Regions from separate parts of the Amycolatopsis sp. CA-161197 genome, predicted to be linked through region 1. Evidence: riboswitches for the same ligand, from Rfam matches in the RefSeq annotation. Region 1 holds a riboswitch; the other holds the start of a gene.
The links. Region 1 has a riboswitch for S-adenosylmethionine ahead of thrC (threonine synthase). Riboswitches for the same ligand answer to the same signal wherever they lie in the genome.
Positions count from the first base shown of each region.

Region 2: it holds a riboswitch for S-adenosylmethionine, as region 1 does, so the genes downstream of both, ACQPXB_RS43625 (methionine ABC transporter ATP-binding protein) here and thrC (threonine synthase) in region 1, are expected to answer to the same signal.

Region 1 covers NZ_CP192059.1:7,379,045-7,386,514, forward strand. Annotated here, with positions in the region: gene ACQPXB_RS34775 (EamA family transporter) at 1-837, opposite strand, end outside; gene rpsT (30S ribosomal protein S20) at 1,203-1,463, shown strand; gene holA (DNA polymerase III subunit delta) at 1,677-2,648, opposite strand; SAM riboswitch class I at 2,814-2,947, shown strand; gene thrC (threonine synthase) at 2,961-4,226, shown strand; gene ACQPXB_RS34795 (ComEC/Rec2 family competence protein) at 4,253-6,634, opposite strand; gene ACQPXB_RS34800 (helix-hairpin-helix domain-containing protein) at 6,634-7,383, opposite strand.
Region 2 covers NZ_CP192059.1:9,207,121-9,214,590, reverse strand. Annotated here, with positions in the region: gene ACQPXB_RS43640 (transglycosylase family protein) at 1-185, shown strand, start outside; gene rsmA (16S rRNA (adenine(1518)-N(6)/adenine(1519)-N(6))-dimethyltransferase RsmA) at 221-1,060, shown strand; gene ACQPXB_RS43630 (TetR/AcrR family transcriptional regulator) at 1,051-1,635, opposite strand; SAM riboswitch class I at 2,021-2,111, shown strand; gene ACQPXB_RS43625 (methionine ABC transporter ATP-binding protein) at 2,325-3,335, shown strand; gene ACQPXB_RS43620 (4-(cytidine 5'-diphospho)-2-C-methyl-D-erythritol kinase) at 3,564-4,532, shown strand; gene ACQPXB_RS43615 (ABC-F family ATP-binding cassette domain-containing protein) at 4,570-6,342, shown strand; gene ACQPXB_RS43610 (fatty acyl-AMP ligase) at 6,422-7,470, shown strand, end outside.

The sequences.
Region 1 (7,470 bases):
GGCCAGCACCACCACCGAGCCCACCAGCCGGCGTGCCGCGTTCCGCTCACCGAGAACGAACCACGCCGCGAGCCCGCCCAGCACGATCGACAGCTCCCGCGCCGGCGCGACCAGGCTGACCGGGGCCATCCGCAGCGCGTACAGCACCAGCAGGTACGCCGCGGGCGAGGCGAGCCCGACGATCAGCGTCTCCTTGCGGTGCTCGCGCCACAGCTTCCCGACCTCGGCCCGGTCACGCAGGGCCGCGGGCGCCAGCAGCACGCTCTGCACCAGCGCGCCGCCGCCGAAGTACACGAGCGGCGGTACGGCGAGCGTCGTCACGGAGTGGGCGTCCCACAGCGTGTAGGCCGCGATGGTCGCCCCGGTGAGTACGCCGTAGAACACGCCGGCGCGGCGCGCTTTGACGTCGGCCTGGCTGCCGCCGAGGCTGATCACGAGCACGCCCGCCACCACGAGGAACGCCCCGATCAGGCCCAGCACGCCGGGGTGCTCGTGCAGCACGAGCACCGCCGCCAGCACCGACAGCAGCGGCCCCGTGCCGCGCGCGAGCGGGTAGACGATCGACAGGTCGCCCACGGCGTACCCGCGCTGCAGCACCGTGCCGTACGACACGTGCAGCACGGCCGTGACCACGGCGGCGAGCAGCCACGTCCACTGTGGACGCTCGGGTTCGACCAGCAGTGCGATGACTGTCACGGGGAGCAACACCACAGCGGAGACCGTGTAGTACAGCCACACGAACCGCGGCCCGCCGAAGGTGACGCGCTTGGCCGCGAGGTTCCACCCCGCGTGCACGACGGCGGCGATGAGGACGAACGACAGAGCTGTGGTGTTCACCGGACCCCTTCGGGTCTTCCGCGCACGCGGAAGGCCGGGTCCTCCAGGCTTTTGTCCCGTCAGATGAACGGCGGGCGTCGGGCCGCGCCGATGGTGCCGCTCGGACCTGTCCCGCCGGCCCTGGTTGTGGTGGGTCGCGTCGTGCGGACCGGTGGCGAACCCTAGGCACTACCGTCTCCACGGTAGCCGAACCGATCACTGCAGGCCGCCCGAGGGGGCCGCGAGCAGGCCTGTTAGGCTTTCCCGTCGTTGCCGTGCGGCATTCCGTCAGGGAGGAAACCCGGCCGCGCCTGTCTTGACGCCAGGCGCCCGGAGCCACTTCGACGCGGCAGCGACCTTCACAGAGACGAAAGCAGGACGCCTTCATGGCCAACATCAAGTCCCAGATCAAGCGCATCACCACCAACGAGAAGGCCCGCCAGCGCAACCTGGCCATCCGCTCCTCGGTGAAGACCGCGATCCGCAAGTTCCGTGAGGCCGCCGACTCCGGCGACAAGACCAAGGCCCTCGAACTCCAGCGCGACGCCGCCCGCAAGCTCGACAAGGCCGTCACCAAGGGCGTCATCCACGCCAACCAGGCCGCCAACAAGAAGTCGGCTCTCGCGAAGCGCGCGAACCAGCTCTGAGCTGATCGCAGCGACACCCTGCCAGACCTGAAAGAGCCCGGTGACCGCCTGGTCGCCGGGCTTTTTCGTGTGTTCTCGACCGTTCTCGACGCACACAGTTGCCTGGACTGGCGCGCCCTCACGGCTGCGTACCGGTCCGGCGCGTTGCCCGTTTCGGAGCGACGGGTTCAGCCTCACCGTTCGGCGATTCGGGGCCTGCCGAGGCGAGCAGGGTCAGCGTTCGCCCTTGGCGGCGACGACCTCGACGACCGCGCGTTCCAGGGCGTAGTCCGCGTCGGCTGCCACGCCTTTGACCTCGGCGTTCAGGCGGGCGACCACGCGCATGGCGGTGGCGAGGCCGTCCTGGCCCCAGCCGCGGGACTGGCCCTGCGCCTTGCGGATCTTCCACGGCGGCATGCCCAGCTCGCCGGCCATCTGGTTCGGGTTGCCGCGGCCGGCGGCGGACACGCGGGCGATCGTGCGCACGGCGTCGGCGAGGGCGTCGGCGACCAGGACGTGCGGCACGCCCAGCTGCATGGCCCAGCGCAGCGACTCCAGGGCCGCCGCGCGGTCGCCGCCCACGGCCTTCTCCGCGACGGCGAAGCCGGTCACGTCGGCGCGGCCGGTGTGGTAGCGGCGCACGGCCTGCTCGTCGACCACGCCACCGGTGTCGGCGACGAGCTGCGTCGCCGCGGAGGACAGCTCACGCAGGTCGGAGCCGACGGTGTCCATCAGCGCCATCACGCCCGCGGCGTCGATCTTGCCGCCGACGCGGCGCACCTCGTTGCGCACGAACGACTCGCGCTCGGCCGGCTTCGTCAGCTTCGGGCACTCGGTGATCTCCGCGCCCGCCTTTTTCAGCGCCGCGGGCAGCGCCTTGGCCGCCTTGCTGCGCCCGCCGCCGTTGTGCACGACCACGAGCACGATCCCGTCGGCGGGCGCCTTGAGGTACGCCATCACCGCGTCCGCCAGCTCCTGCGAGATGTCGTGCGCGGAGTCGAGCACGATGACCCGCCCCTCGCTGAACAGCGAAGGACTCACCAGCTCGGCGAGCACGGGCGGTGTGAGTTCGGACACCCGGTTGCGCGTCATCTCGGCCGTGGAGTCGATGGCCCGCGCGGCGTCCAGCGACGCGCGGACAGCCCGCTCGATGAGCAGTTCTTCCTCACCGAGGACGAGGTGGAGCGGCGCGGGTGCGGTGGTCACCCCGCCATCCTCTCACCCGCCCGGCCCCGCGCCCGCTCCGGTGATGTGCGCCGCCACCGTGGCACGAGGTGATCGCCATGTCGTACGGTGTACCCGAGGCAGCGCCCCGCTCCGCCGGAAACACAGCTCCACCGGAAACACCGCGGCGCGCCGACAACTGAACACCGCTCATCCAGAGGGGCAGAGGGAACGGCCCGACGAAGCCCCGGCAACCGGCGTACAGCCTGTCTTCCCGAATTTGCGGGATAGCTGACGACCACGGTGCCAATTCCGGCCCGCGTTTGCGGGGCAGATGAGGAAAGGAACCTCGCGATGACCGTTACCCTCGGCACGACCTCCACCAAGAAGACCCTGGACCTCGGTCCGGCCGTCGAACTGGTGTCGAAGGAAGAGGGCCACCGGCAGCCGCTCGCCCCGGAGTTCGTGTCCGCGGAGGACTTCTCGCCGCTCGAGGTCGCCTACGACTTCGGCCGCGTGCGCCGCGAAGACATCGAGGCCGGCCCCAAGAACATCTGGCGCTACAAGAAGCTCCTTCCCGTCCCCTCGACCGTCGAGGAGATCCCGAACACCGAACCCGGCGCCACCCGTCTGGTGAAGGCCGACCGCCTCGCCAAGGCCCTGGGCCTGAAGTCCCTGTGGGTCAAGGACGACACCGGCAACCCCACGCACTCCTTCAAGGACCGCGTGGTCGCCGTCGCGCTGGCCGCGGCCCGCGAGTTCGGCTTCGAGGTCCTCGCGTGTCCCTCGACCGGCAACCTGGCCAACGCGACGGCCGCCGCCGCGGCCCGCGCCGGCTGGCGGTCGGTCGTGCTGATCCCGAAGTCGCTCGAGCGCGCCAAGATCCTCACCACCGCCGTCTACGACGGTGACCTGATCGCCGTCGACGGCAACTACGACGACGTCAACCGCCTCGCCACCGAGCTCGCCGGCGAGCACCCGACGTGGGCGTTCGTCAACGTCAACGTGCGCCCCTACTACTCCGAAGGCTCCAAGACGCTCGGCTACGAGGTCGCCGAGCAGCTCGGCTGGCGCCTGCCGGAGCAGATCGTGGTGCCGATCGCCTCGGGCTCGCAGCTGACCAAGGTGGACAAGGGTTTCCGCGAGCTCGGCCAGCTCGGTCTCGTGGAAGCCAGCCCCTACAAGGTGTTCGGTGCGCAGGCCACCGGCTGCTCCCCCGTCTCGGCCGCCTTCCGCGCCGGACACGACGTGGTCCAGCCCGTGAAGCCCGACACCATCGCCCGTTCGCTCGCGATCGGCAACCCCGCCGACGGCCCCTACGTGCTCGACGTCGTCAACCGCACCGGCGGTGCGATCGAGGACGTGAGCGACGAGGAGGTCGTGGAGGGCATCCGGCTGCTCGCGCGCACCGAAGGCATCTTCACCGAGACTGCCGGCGGCGTCACCGTCGCGACGGCGAAGAAGCTCATCGAGACCGGCAAGCTCGACCCCGAGGCCGACACCGTGCTGCTCATCACCGGCGACGGCCTCAAGACGCTCGACGCCCTCGAAGGCCGCATCGGCCCGAAGGCGACCGTGCCCCCGTCGGCCGAGGCCGTGAGCAAGGCCCTCGGCCTCTGAGCTGACCGGGCCCGCGGGCCGCACCCCTAGCGGGGCGGCCCGCGCGGCTCACCCCGGCGCGCCACCGCCGGCCCGCCGGCACCGGGCAGCACGGCCGTGTCACCGTCCACATCGGTCCGCGTCACCAGTACACCCAACGTGCCCAGCACGTCCACTGTGGACTTCGCCGGGTGCCCGTAGCTGTTGCCCGCACCCACGCTGATCATCGCCGCCCGCGCGCCCACCGCCTCGAGGAACTGGGGCAACGAGTACCTGCTGCCGTGGTGCGGAACTTTCAGCACGTCGGCGTGCAGGTCCACTCCCTCGGCCAGCAGGTCGGCCTGCGCGGCCAGCTCCACGTCTCCGGTCAGCAGCACCCTCCCGGCCGCCGTGGTCGCGCGCAGCACCACGGAACTGTTGTTGATCATCGTGCCGTCCTGCAGAGCGGCCGCCCGCGCCGTGACGTAGCGCGGCCCGAGCACGTCGAGCGACAGCCCCGGCCAGTCGAGCCGCTGCCCGTCGCTCAGCTCCAGCAACGGAACGTGGTGCGTCGCCGCCTCCTGCGACACCTGCTGCCACGCCCACGCCGGCGCGCGCCCGGGCCCGACGGCGATCGCCCCCACGGCGCGGCCGTCGAACACCGACGACAGCCCGCCGATGTGGTCGGCGTGCAGGTGGCTGAGCACCAGCAGCGGGATCCGATCCACGCCGAGCCGCCGCAGGCACTCGTCCACCGGCCCCGGCTCCGGCCCGGTGTCCACGACCACCGCCCGCCCGGCCTCCGCCGTGGCCAGCACCACGGCGTCGCCCTGGCCGACGTCGCACTCCACCATCGCCCAGCCCTTCGGCGGCCAGCCGGGCGAAAGCACCCGTGGTGGCACCACGATCAGCAGCACCGCCACCAGTCCCATCGCCACCACCAGCCGCGCGCGCCGGAACCGGAACGCGACCACCACCACGACCAGCACCCCGGCCGCGCACACCCCGCCCCACCAGCCACCCGGCCACGTGAGCACCGCACCCGGCGCCCGGGCGCCGTGCCGGGCGACGGTGATCAGCCAGCGCGCCTCCGGATCGGCCAGGTGCACCAGCACGTGCCCGGCCCCGGGCCACCACGGCCCGACCACCGTGGCCAGCACCCCGAGCACCGTGACCGGCGCGACGACGGGCGCCGCCAGCACGTTGGTCACCACCGAGACGAGGCTCACCGTGCCCGCCATGCCCGCGATCACCGGCGCGGTGACCACGAACGCCGCCAGCGGCACCGCGATCCCTTCCGCGTACCCCGGCGGAATCCCCCGGCGCACCAGCGAATCCGCCCACCTCGGCGCCAGCAGCACCAGCCCCGCCGTCGCGAACACCGACAGCGCGAACCCGAAGTCCGCCGCCATCACCGGATCCCACGCGACGAGCACGCACACCGAGAACGCCAGCGCCGGCAACGCGGAGCCACGCCGGCCCAAAGCCAGCGCCAGCAGCGCCACCCCGCCCATCACTCCCGCCCGCAGCACGCTCGGCGCCGGACCGACGAGAATCAGGAAGCCACCCAGGCACAACCCCGCCGCGACGGCCGACACCCGCGGCCCGATGCGCAGCAACCGGCACAACAGCAACACCGAGCCGCACAGAATCGCGAGATTTCCCCCGCTGACAGCCATCAAGTGCGTGAGCCCCGACTCCGTGAACTCCTGCTCGACCTGCTCCGGCAACGCACTCGTGTCACCCAGAACCAGTCCGGGCAGCAGCCCCGCCGGCTCTTCCGGCAGCACCGCGCACAGCTCGTGCAGCCCCACCCGCAACGCCGCGGCCGCCCGCTGCCACCACGGCGCCCGCGTGACCCCGACCGGAGCGCCCTGCAGGTAGACGACCGCGGCCGTCAGCTCACCCCCGCGCGCCGGCGCCAGGCGGCCCGCCGCCGTGACCTCCTGGCCCGGCAGGAGAGCGCCCCACCCGGCCACCGGCGCGAGCAGCAGGACCCGGCCGGTGGACACCACCGGCCGACCGTCCACAGTGGCCGATTCCACCCGGGCGTCGATGGCCACCGACCGCGTGCCCGCCTGCTGATCGGCGTAGCCGGCGCTGTGGATCGGCCGCGGTCGCTCGGTGACCTCGACACGGACCGTGGCGGTCACCCCGTGCGCCGCGGCTTGGCCGAGCGGGTCCTGCTCCGCTCCCCTGATGCGCCACGCCGTCGGCAGCGCCACGACGAGCCCCAGCACCAGCAGCGCGCCGGCCGCGCCGAGCCACCGCCCACGCCGCCGCGCGAGCAGCACGGCCGACAAAACCGCCGCCACCACTCCGAAAACCTCGGCCGCCCACCACCCGAGCCGCAGGCCCGCCAGGGTGCCACCCCACGCCGCCAGTGCCGCCGGAACGAGCCGGAGGTCGTGGTCACGCCACGACGGCGCGGCGTCCTGCTGGACGAACATCATCCGACCGTCACCTGCTCGCGCAATTTCTCGAACTTGCTTTCGCCGATGCCTTCGACGTCGCGAAGTTGTTCGACGCTGGAGAAGCCGCCGTGCTGGGTGCGCCAGTCGATGATGCGGCCGGCGGTGACCTCGCCGACGCCGGGCAGGGTGTCGAGCTGCTCAGGCGTGGCCGAGTTGAGGTCGAGCTTGCCCGGAGCCGCGCCGGCGCCGGCCGGGGCCGAGGACGCGACCGTGATGCCGACCGCGAGCTGCTCGCCGTCGGTGAGCTTGCGGGCGAGGTTCAGGCTGGAGAGATCGGTGCCGGGGTCCGCGCCACCGGCGGCCCGCACCGCGTCGGCCACGCGTGAGCCGGCCGGAACGGTGACGAGGCCGGGCGCGCGGACGTGGCCGATCACGCTGATCACCAGCTTCGCCGAGGTCGAGGACGCCGGTGCCGCGACGGAAGGGTGCGCCTTCGCACTCGGCAGCGACGGCGCCACCTCCGTCGCGGGCGACCCGCTGAACACCGCGAACCCCGCGGCGATCAGCACGGCCACGACCACCAGCCCCAGTCCGACGAGGACACGCGGGCTTTTCAGCACGCCGGGCAGACCGGGGTGGGCCGGGTCGGCACCACCGGGCAGCCAGCGCCGGACCAGCCGGCCGCCGGGCCCGACGGTGCGGGGGCCCGCCGCCAGCTGGTCGGCCAGCCAGGCGAGCCTGGCGTTCACGGGAGTGCCCGGATCACGGGCGGTCTGCTCGAACACACGTGCGACGCTAGGCGCTGATCGACATCGGCCACCAGCCCGAATCCGGCGACCTGTGGATAACTGCCCCCTTGTGGACAACTCGGC
Region 2 (7,470 bases), 1.8 Mb from region 1:
ACACCGGCAACGGCTACTACGGCGGCCTCCAGTTCGACAAGCGCACCTGGGATGCCTACGGCGGCGACCAGTACGCGGCGTACCCGAACCAGGCTTCGCGCGCGCAGCAGATCTCGATTGCCGAGAAGGTCCGCGACGCTCGCGGTGGCTACAGCGCCTGGCCGGTCTGCGGCAAGCGGGCCTGAGTTCCGCAGTTCCCGAGGCTCGGTAGGCTTCCCCGGTGGTTGAACTGCTGGGGCCTGCCGAGATCCGCGGGCTGGCGGACGAGCTCGACGTCCGGCCGACGAAGAAGCTCGGCCAGAACTTCGTGCACGACCCCAACACGGTTCGCCGCATCGTCGAGCTGGCCGGAGTTCAGCCGGGCGATGTCGTTCTCGAGGTCGGCCCCGGGCTGGGGTCGCTGACGCTGGGCCTGCTCGACGCCGGTGCCCGCGTGGTGGCCGTCGAGATCGATCCGAAGCTGGCGGCGCGGCTTCCGCGCACGGCCGCCGAACGCGCCGCTTCCGTCGCGGATCAGCTGACCGTGGTCGGCGCCGACGCGTTGCGGATCAGCGCGGCGGACCTGCCGGCCGAGCCCGTGTCGCTGGTGGCGAACCTGCCGTACAACGTCGCGGTCCCCGTCGTGCTGCACCTGCTGGCCGAGCTGCCGTCGCTGCAGCGCGGGATGGTGATGGTCCAGACCGAGGTCGCCGACCGCATGGCCGCCGGTCCCGGCAGCCGCATCTACGGCGTGCCCAGCGTGAAGCTCGCTTGGTACGGCCCGGCGCGCAAGGTCGGCGCCGTGCCGCGGTCGGTGTTCTGGCCGGTGCCGAACGTCGACTCGTCGCTCGTGTCCTTCGAACGCGGCACTCCGGTGGAGGGCGTCGAGCGGCAACGCCTGTTTGAAGTCGTCGACGCCGCGTTTTCCCAGCGCCGCAAGACACTGCGCGCGGCTCTCGCCGGCTGGGCCGGCTCGGCCGACCGCGCGGGTGAGCTCCTCGTGGCGGCCGGCATCGACCCGAAGACGCGCGGCGAGCAGCTCGACGTGCACGACTTCGTGCGGCTCGCGGCTCAAGCCTGAAACAGCCGTGCCAGGTGGTAGTCCAGCGTCGCCAGGACCTCGCCCGGCGTGAAGCGGCCGTGGAGGACGTCGAGGCCGAGTCCGGTGAAGCCCGCGACCAGGAGGTTCGCTTCCTGCCGCGGCTGGACGCCGGGCGGGAGAACCGTGCGGCGCAGCAGGCTGGTGAGCAGGTCCTCGATCGGCGTCTCGGCCTGCAGGAAGACCTTCGCCAGCGCCGGGTCGCTGTGGGTGCGGCTGAAGTAGGCGCGGTGGACGCGTAGCGACAGCTCACGCTCGGCGTCCAGCGGCAGCAGTTCCGTGAGCAGCGTCCGGACCACGCCGCGCACGCTCTGGTCGACCTGCGCCGCGATGCGGGCCTGCGTGCGCTGCTCGCCGCGTTCGTGCAGATAACGCAGGGAGAGCACGAGCAGATTGTGCTTCGTCTCGAAGTAGTACTGCACCAGCCGCAGCGACACGCCCGCCTCGGCGGCCACCTCGCGCATGCTCACGGAGTCGAGCCCGCGTTCGGCCGCGATCCGCCACACCGCCGTGGCGATCTCGCGCCGGCGCTGCTCGTGGTCGACCCGGTGCGCCACGGTTCTCCTCCGCGTTGGTGATACAACTGTATAGGATACGCGTGTATCACCGATGGGGTGAGCCGGCCGGAATCGGCTCGCGGACGGGAGCGGGTGTCCGGCCGGGAAGACGCGGTGTCTCGCCGTGGCGAACTACCTGGCCGAACCGTCATTTACCCACGCGCGGGCCGTCGCGGAATTGTCGGGCCGGAATCGCGCCTCCACCAGGGATCGGCGGCGTCCACAGTGGAATAAGGGCTGGATTCGCCGCGCGGAAGAAATTCGGTGCCGGAGCTTTTGGGGTCCACGATGTGGCTGCGGGTGTCCCGGTATCCGGGCACCACCACTCGTGTGATCTGCACCAACGCGCTTGCGTTCACCCAATGGGATCGGCTTTACTCAGAAACGTCCATCCCGAGCGACTGAGAGACCTGGCTCGCCGAAGTCGCAGCAACCACCCCCCATGGGGCAGGTGCTACAGCCAGGACCGATGGAGGCTGTTTCCGATGCAGAGGGTAGCCCGCCCGCTCCTGTTGACCCGGCGGCGCGTCGTCGATGAAGGTCGCCGCACGGTATGTGCGTGTCGACGCTCCACAGTCATCGCCTGATCTTTCTTCCGCAATTCTGCGCACCGTCCGAAAAGGACGGTAATTCGGTGACGCCCGGCGCGCCCGGAAACGGTGCTGCGCCTCATGCCTGGAGCTCTCTTCGTGATCACTGTCGAAAACGTGTCCAAGTCCTTTCCCCTCAACGGAAATCCGGTCGCCGCGCTGCGTGATGTGAGCGTCGACGTGCAGGCCGGCTCCCTCTTCGGCGTGGTGGGTCCCGCCGGCTCCGGCAAGTCCACGCTCGCCCGCTGCATCGCCCTGCAGGAGCGCCCGGACCGCGGTGTCGTGCGGCTCGACGGCCTCAACACCGGTGCGCTCGACGGCCGACGGCTGCGTGAGGTCCGCCGTCAGCTGGGTGTCGTCGGCACCAAGCCGGAGCTGCTCGCCGAGCGCACCGTGGCCGGCAACATCGCCACGCCGCTGGAGCAGCTCGGCGTCGACGGCCCGCAGCGCAAGAGCCGCGTCGGCAACCTGCTCGACCTCGTGGGCCTCACCGCCCGGGCCGCGCAGAAGCCGGCCGACCTCACGCCCGGCCAGCTGCGCCGCGTCGCCGTGGCCAAGGCCCTCGCCGCCGGCCCCGCCGTGCTGCTCGCCGACGACCCCACCGCCGGCATCGCCCCCGAGGAGGCCGGCGCCGTGCTCGCCGTGCTCGACCGGGCGCGCGCCGAGCTGGGCACCACCGTGCTCCTGACCACGCCCGACGCCGGTGTCGTCCGCCGCGTCTGCGACGACGTCGCGGTGCTCGAAGACGGCGCGGTCGTCGAACGCGGTCACGTGCTGGACCTCATCGCCTCGCCGGGCAGCTGGACCGCGCAGGCGGTGCTGCCGGCCATCGAGACCGCCCGCGCGCAGGCCGCGAAGTACGACCGGTCCGCCGACGTCGTGCTGATCGGCTTCGCGTCCGTCGGCGCCCTGCTGCCCGAGGCGGCCGGCCGCTTCGACGTGGAGGTCGCCACCATCGGCGGCGGTCTCACGCGCATCGGCGACACCCCGATCGCCCGCTTCCGCATCGGCGTCCGCGGCGAGCGCGCCGACGCGGCGCTGGCGTGGATCGCCGACCGTGGCGCCCACGTGACGCCGGCCGTGCGGGCCGCGCAGAGCGTCGCCGCCTGACCGCTCGCCACACCTCCGGCTCACCGCGCCCCACTGTGGCGTTCGGTGCGTTCAACGCAACGAACGCCGCATTGGGTGCGTTGAGCGCAACCAACGCCACGGTGGGGTGCGGTGGGACTGGGGGACGGGAGAGTCGGGAGCGTGTCCGAGAGGTTGGGACAGCCGTCCTGAAAACGGCTGTTTTCTCCTGGTGGGGAGGCCAGGCGCCCGGCCACGTAGGCTTGACGGGTGCTCGCCGTAGTTCCACCACCAGTCACCGTCCGGGTCCCGGCCAAGGTCAACCTGCACCTGGCCATCGGTGACCTGCGCGAGGACGGCTACCACGACTTGGTCACCGTCTTCCAGGCGTTGTCGCTCACGGACGAGGTGACCGTCGCGGTCACCGACGACCCGGGGCTCGAGGTCTTCGGCGAGGGGGAGGGGTCGGTGCCCACCGACGCCACAAACCTCGCCTGGCGCGCGGCCCAGGAGCTCGCCACCTACGCCGGTCGCGCCGAAGGCGACGACCCGAAGGTGCGGATCGTGCTGCGCAAAGGCATCCCCGTCGCGGGCGGCATGGCGGGCGGGAGCGCCGACGCGGCGGCGACGCTCGTCGGCCTGGCCTCGCTGTGGAAGCTCGACGTGACGCGCGACGAGCTGGCCGCCATCGCGGGCAAGCTCGGCAGCGACGTGCCCTTCGCGCTCTACGGCGGCACCGCGCTCGGCACCGGCCGCGGTGAGCAGCTCGTGCCCGTGCTGTCGCGCCACACGTTCCACTGGGTGCTCGCGTTCGACACCGAAGGCCTGTCGACGCCGAAGGTGTTCGGCGAGCTCGACCGCCTTCGCACCGACGGCAACCCGCCGCGCATCGGCTCGCACACCCCCGTGGTCGAGGCTCTCGCCTCGGGTGACCCGCGTCAGCTCGCGCTGCTGCTGGGCAACGACCTGCAGGCGGCCGCCGTGTCGCTGCGCCCCGGCCTGCGCCGCACGCTGCGTGCGGGCGTGAACGCGGGCGCGCTGGCCGGCTGCGTGTCCGGCTCGGGGCCCACGTGCGCGTTCCTCTGCGCCGACGCGCAGGCCGCCGTCGAGGTGGCGGCCGAGCTGTCCGGCGCCGGCGTGTGCCGGACGGTGCGCGTCGCCCACGGCCCGGTGCCCGGCGCCCGGCTGGTCGGCGGAGACGACGCACCCCGTGGCGCGCCACCGCGCGTGCACGCCTGAACTTCTAGTCCACTGTGGAAAGGATCGGCTGAATCGGATGGCCAACCTGGTCAACCTGGAGTCGGTGAGCAAGTCGTACGGCGTGAAACCGCTGCTGGACGGCGTTTCGCTCGGCGTCGCCGCAGGACAGCGCATCGGTGTGGTCGGTCTCAACGGAGGCGGCAAGACGACGTTGCTGGAGGTGCTCGCGGGTCTGAGCGAGCCGGATTCCGGCCGCGTGAGCCATGTTCGTGATCTGCGCATGGCCGTCGTCACCCAGCGCACCGAGCTGCCTTCGGGCAGCACGGTCGGCGACGTCGTGCTCGAACGCTATGGCGCGGAACACGAATGGGCCGCCGACGCACGCGTACGGTCCATTGTGGACGGGCTCGGGATCACCGCGATCGGCCTCGACACCCCGACCGCGAACCTGTCCGGTGGCGAACGCCGTCGCGTCGCGCTGGCCGCGGCGCTGACCGGCGAGCTCGACCTCGTGGTGCTCGACGAGCCCACCAACCACCTGGACGTCGAAGGTGTCCGGTGGCTGGCCGATCACCTGCTGGCCCGCCGCATCGCCGTGGTGGTCGTGACCCACGACCGGTGGTTCCTCGACACCGTCGCGAGCCTCACGTGGGAGGTCGCCAACGGTCGGGTCGAGCAGTACGAAGGTGGTTACGCCGACTGGATCTTCGCGCGCGCCGAGCGGGCGCGCCTGGCCGCGACGGCCGAGGAGAAGCGGCAGAACCTGGCGCGCAAGGAGCTGGCGTGGCTGCGCCGCGGCCCGCAGGCGCGCTCGTCGAAGCCGCGCTACCGCGTGGAAGCCGCCGAGGCGCTGATCGCCGACGTGCCGCCGCTGCGCGATTCCGTGGAGCTGATGGCGTTCGCGAAGCGCCGGCTCGGCAAGACGGTGCTGGAGCTGGAAGACGTGTCGTTGAGCGTCGGCGACCGGACGCTGCTCGACCACGTGACGTGGCGGATCGGGCCGGGTGACCGCGTGGGTCTCGTCGGCGTGAACGGTTCGGGCAAGACCTCGCTGCTCAAGCTGCTCGGCGGCGACGTCGAACCGGAGACCGGGCGGCGGATCGAGGGCAAGACCGTGGCGCTCGCGCACCTGCGCCAGGAGCTCGACGACCTGCCGGGCGACCTGCGCGTGCTGCAGGCGATCGAGCAGGTGGCCGGGCGCGTGGTGTTCGGCAAGCAGGAGATGACGGCCTCGCAGCTGGGCGAGAAGCTCGGCTTTCCGCCCGAACGGCAGTGGACGCCCGTCGGTGACCTGTCGGGTGGCGAGCGGCGCCGGCTGCAGCTGTGCCGGCTGCTGATGGCCGAGCCCAACGTGCTGCTGCTCGACGAGCCCACCAACGACCTGGACATCGACACCCTGCAGCAGCTCGAAGACCTCCTCGACGGCTGGCCCGGCACGATGGTCGTGGTCTCGCACGACCGCTACCTCGTGGAGCGCGTCTGCGACATCACCGTGGCCCTGTTCGGCGACGGCCACGTGACGAACTTGCCCGGCGGCATCGAGGAGTACCTCAACCGCCGCACGAAGCTGCGGGAGGCGACGCCGCGGCGCGAGTCATCGGCGGCTCCGGGGAAGGTCGAGGCCAAGCGCAGCAACGCGGAGATCCGGGCCGCGCAGAAGGAGCTCGGGCGGCTGGAGCGCAAGCTCGACCAGCTGGCCGCGCGCGAGGAGAAGCTGCACGCGGCGCTGCTCGAAGCGGCCACGGACCCGGACAAGCTCATCGCGTTGAACACCGAGCTGAAGGGCGTGCACGCGGAGAAGGAAGACGTCGAGGCGAAGTGGCTGGAGACGTCCGAAGCCCTCGAATGACGGCTTGATCCGCGGCCTGATCGACGCTGTTCACGCCACCGCAGGCGGGCGTTGACAACCAGACAGTAATCTGTCGCGCATGAGTCGGTTCGTGGACACGCTCGTCGAGACGGCGACGGGGCGGGGTCAGCAGCGCGGCATGGTCACGGGCGAGCCCAAGGAGCCGGTGCGCCGGACGTGGGCCGAGGTCCACGACCAGGCCAAGAAGATCGCCGGAGGCTTGGTTTCAGGCGGGTTGAAGCCCGGGAGCGCGGTGGCCGTGCTGGCCGCGGCGCCGGTGCTCATCGCGCCCACCGTGCAGGCCGTGTGGCTGGCCGGCGGCAGCGTGACGATGCTGCACCAGCCGACGGCGCGCACGGACCTCGCCGAGTGGGCCGAGGACACGGTCAAGGTGCTGGGCATGATCGGTGCCGGCCTGGTGGTGCTGGGCGAGCCGTTCGACCAGCTCGCGCCCGTGCTGGCCGAGAAGGGCATCGAGCACCGCCTGATCACGGAGCTGGCAGAGGCCGAGCCGCTGGCCGAGGTCGTGCCCACCGACGAGGGCGACACCGCGTTGCTCCAGCTCACCAGCGGTTCGACGGCCGACCCGAAGGCCGTGCGGATCACCTACGGCAACCTCTACACCAACGTCAAGGCCATGGTCGACCGCGCGGAGTTCGACTTCGACGTCGACGTGATGGTGTCGTGGCTCCCGACGTTCCACGACATGGGCATGGTCGGCTTCCTGACCGTGCCGATGACCTTCGGCGTGGAGCTGGTGAAGATCACGCCCGTCGAGTTCCTGTCCGGCCCGTTGATCTGGCCCGAGCTGATCTCCAAGTACAACGGCACCACCACGGCCGCGCCGAACTTCGCGTACGCCATCGTGGGCCGCCGCATGGCCCGCGTCGAGGACGACAACGCCTACGACCTGTCCAAGCTCCGCATCGCCCTCAACGGCGCCGAGCCGATCGACGAGACGGCCGTGCAGACGTTCGTCGACGCGGGCGCCCGCTTCAAGATGCCGGCCGAGTGCGTGTTCCCGGCCTACGGCATGGCCGAGGCGACGCTGGCGGTGTCGTTCGCGCCGCTGTTCACCGGGCTGACGCTGGACGTCGTCGAGGCGGACGCCCTGGAGGCCGACGACCG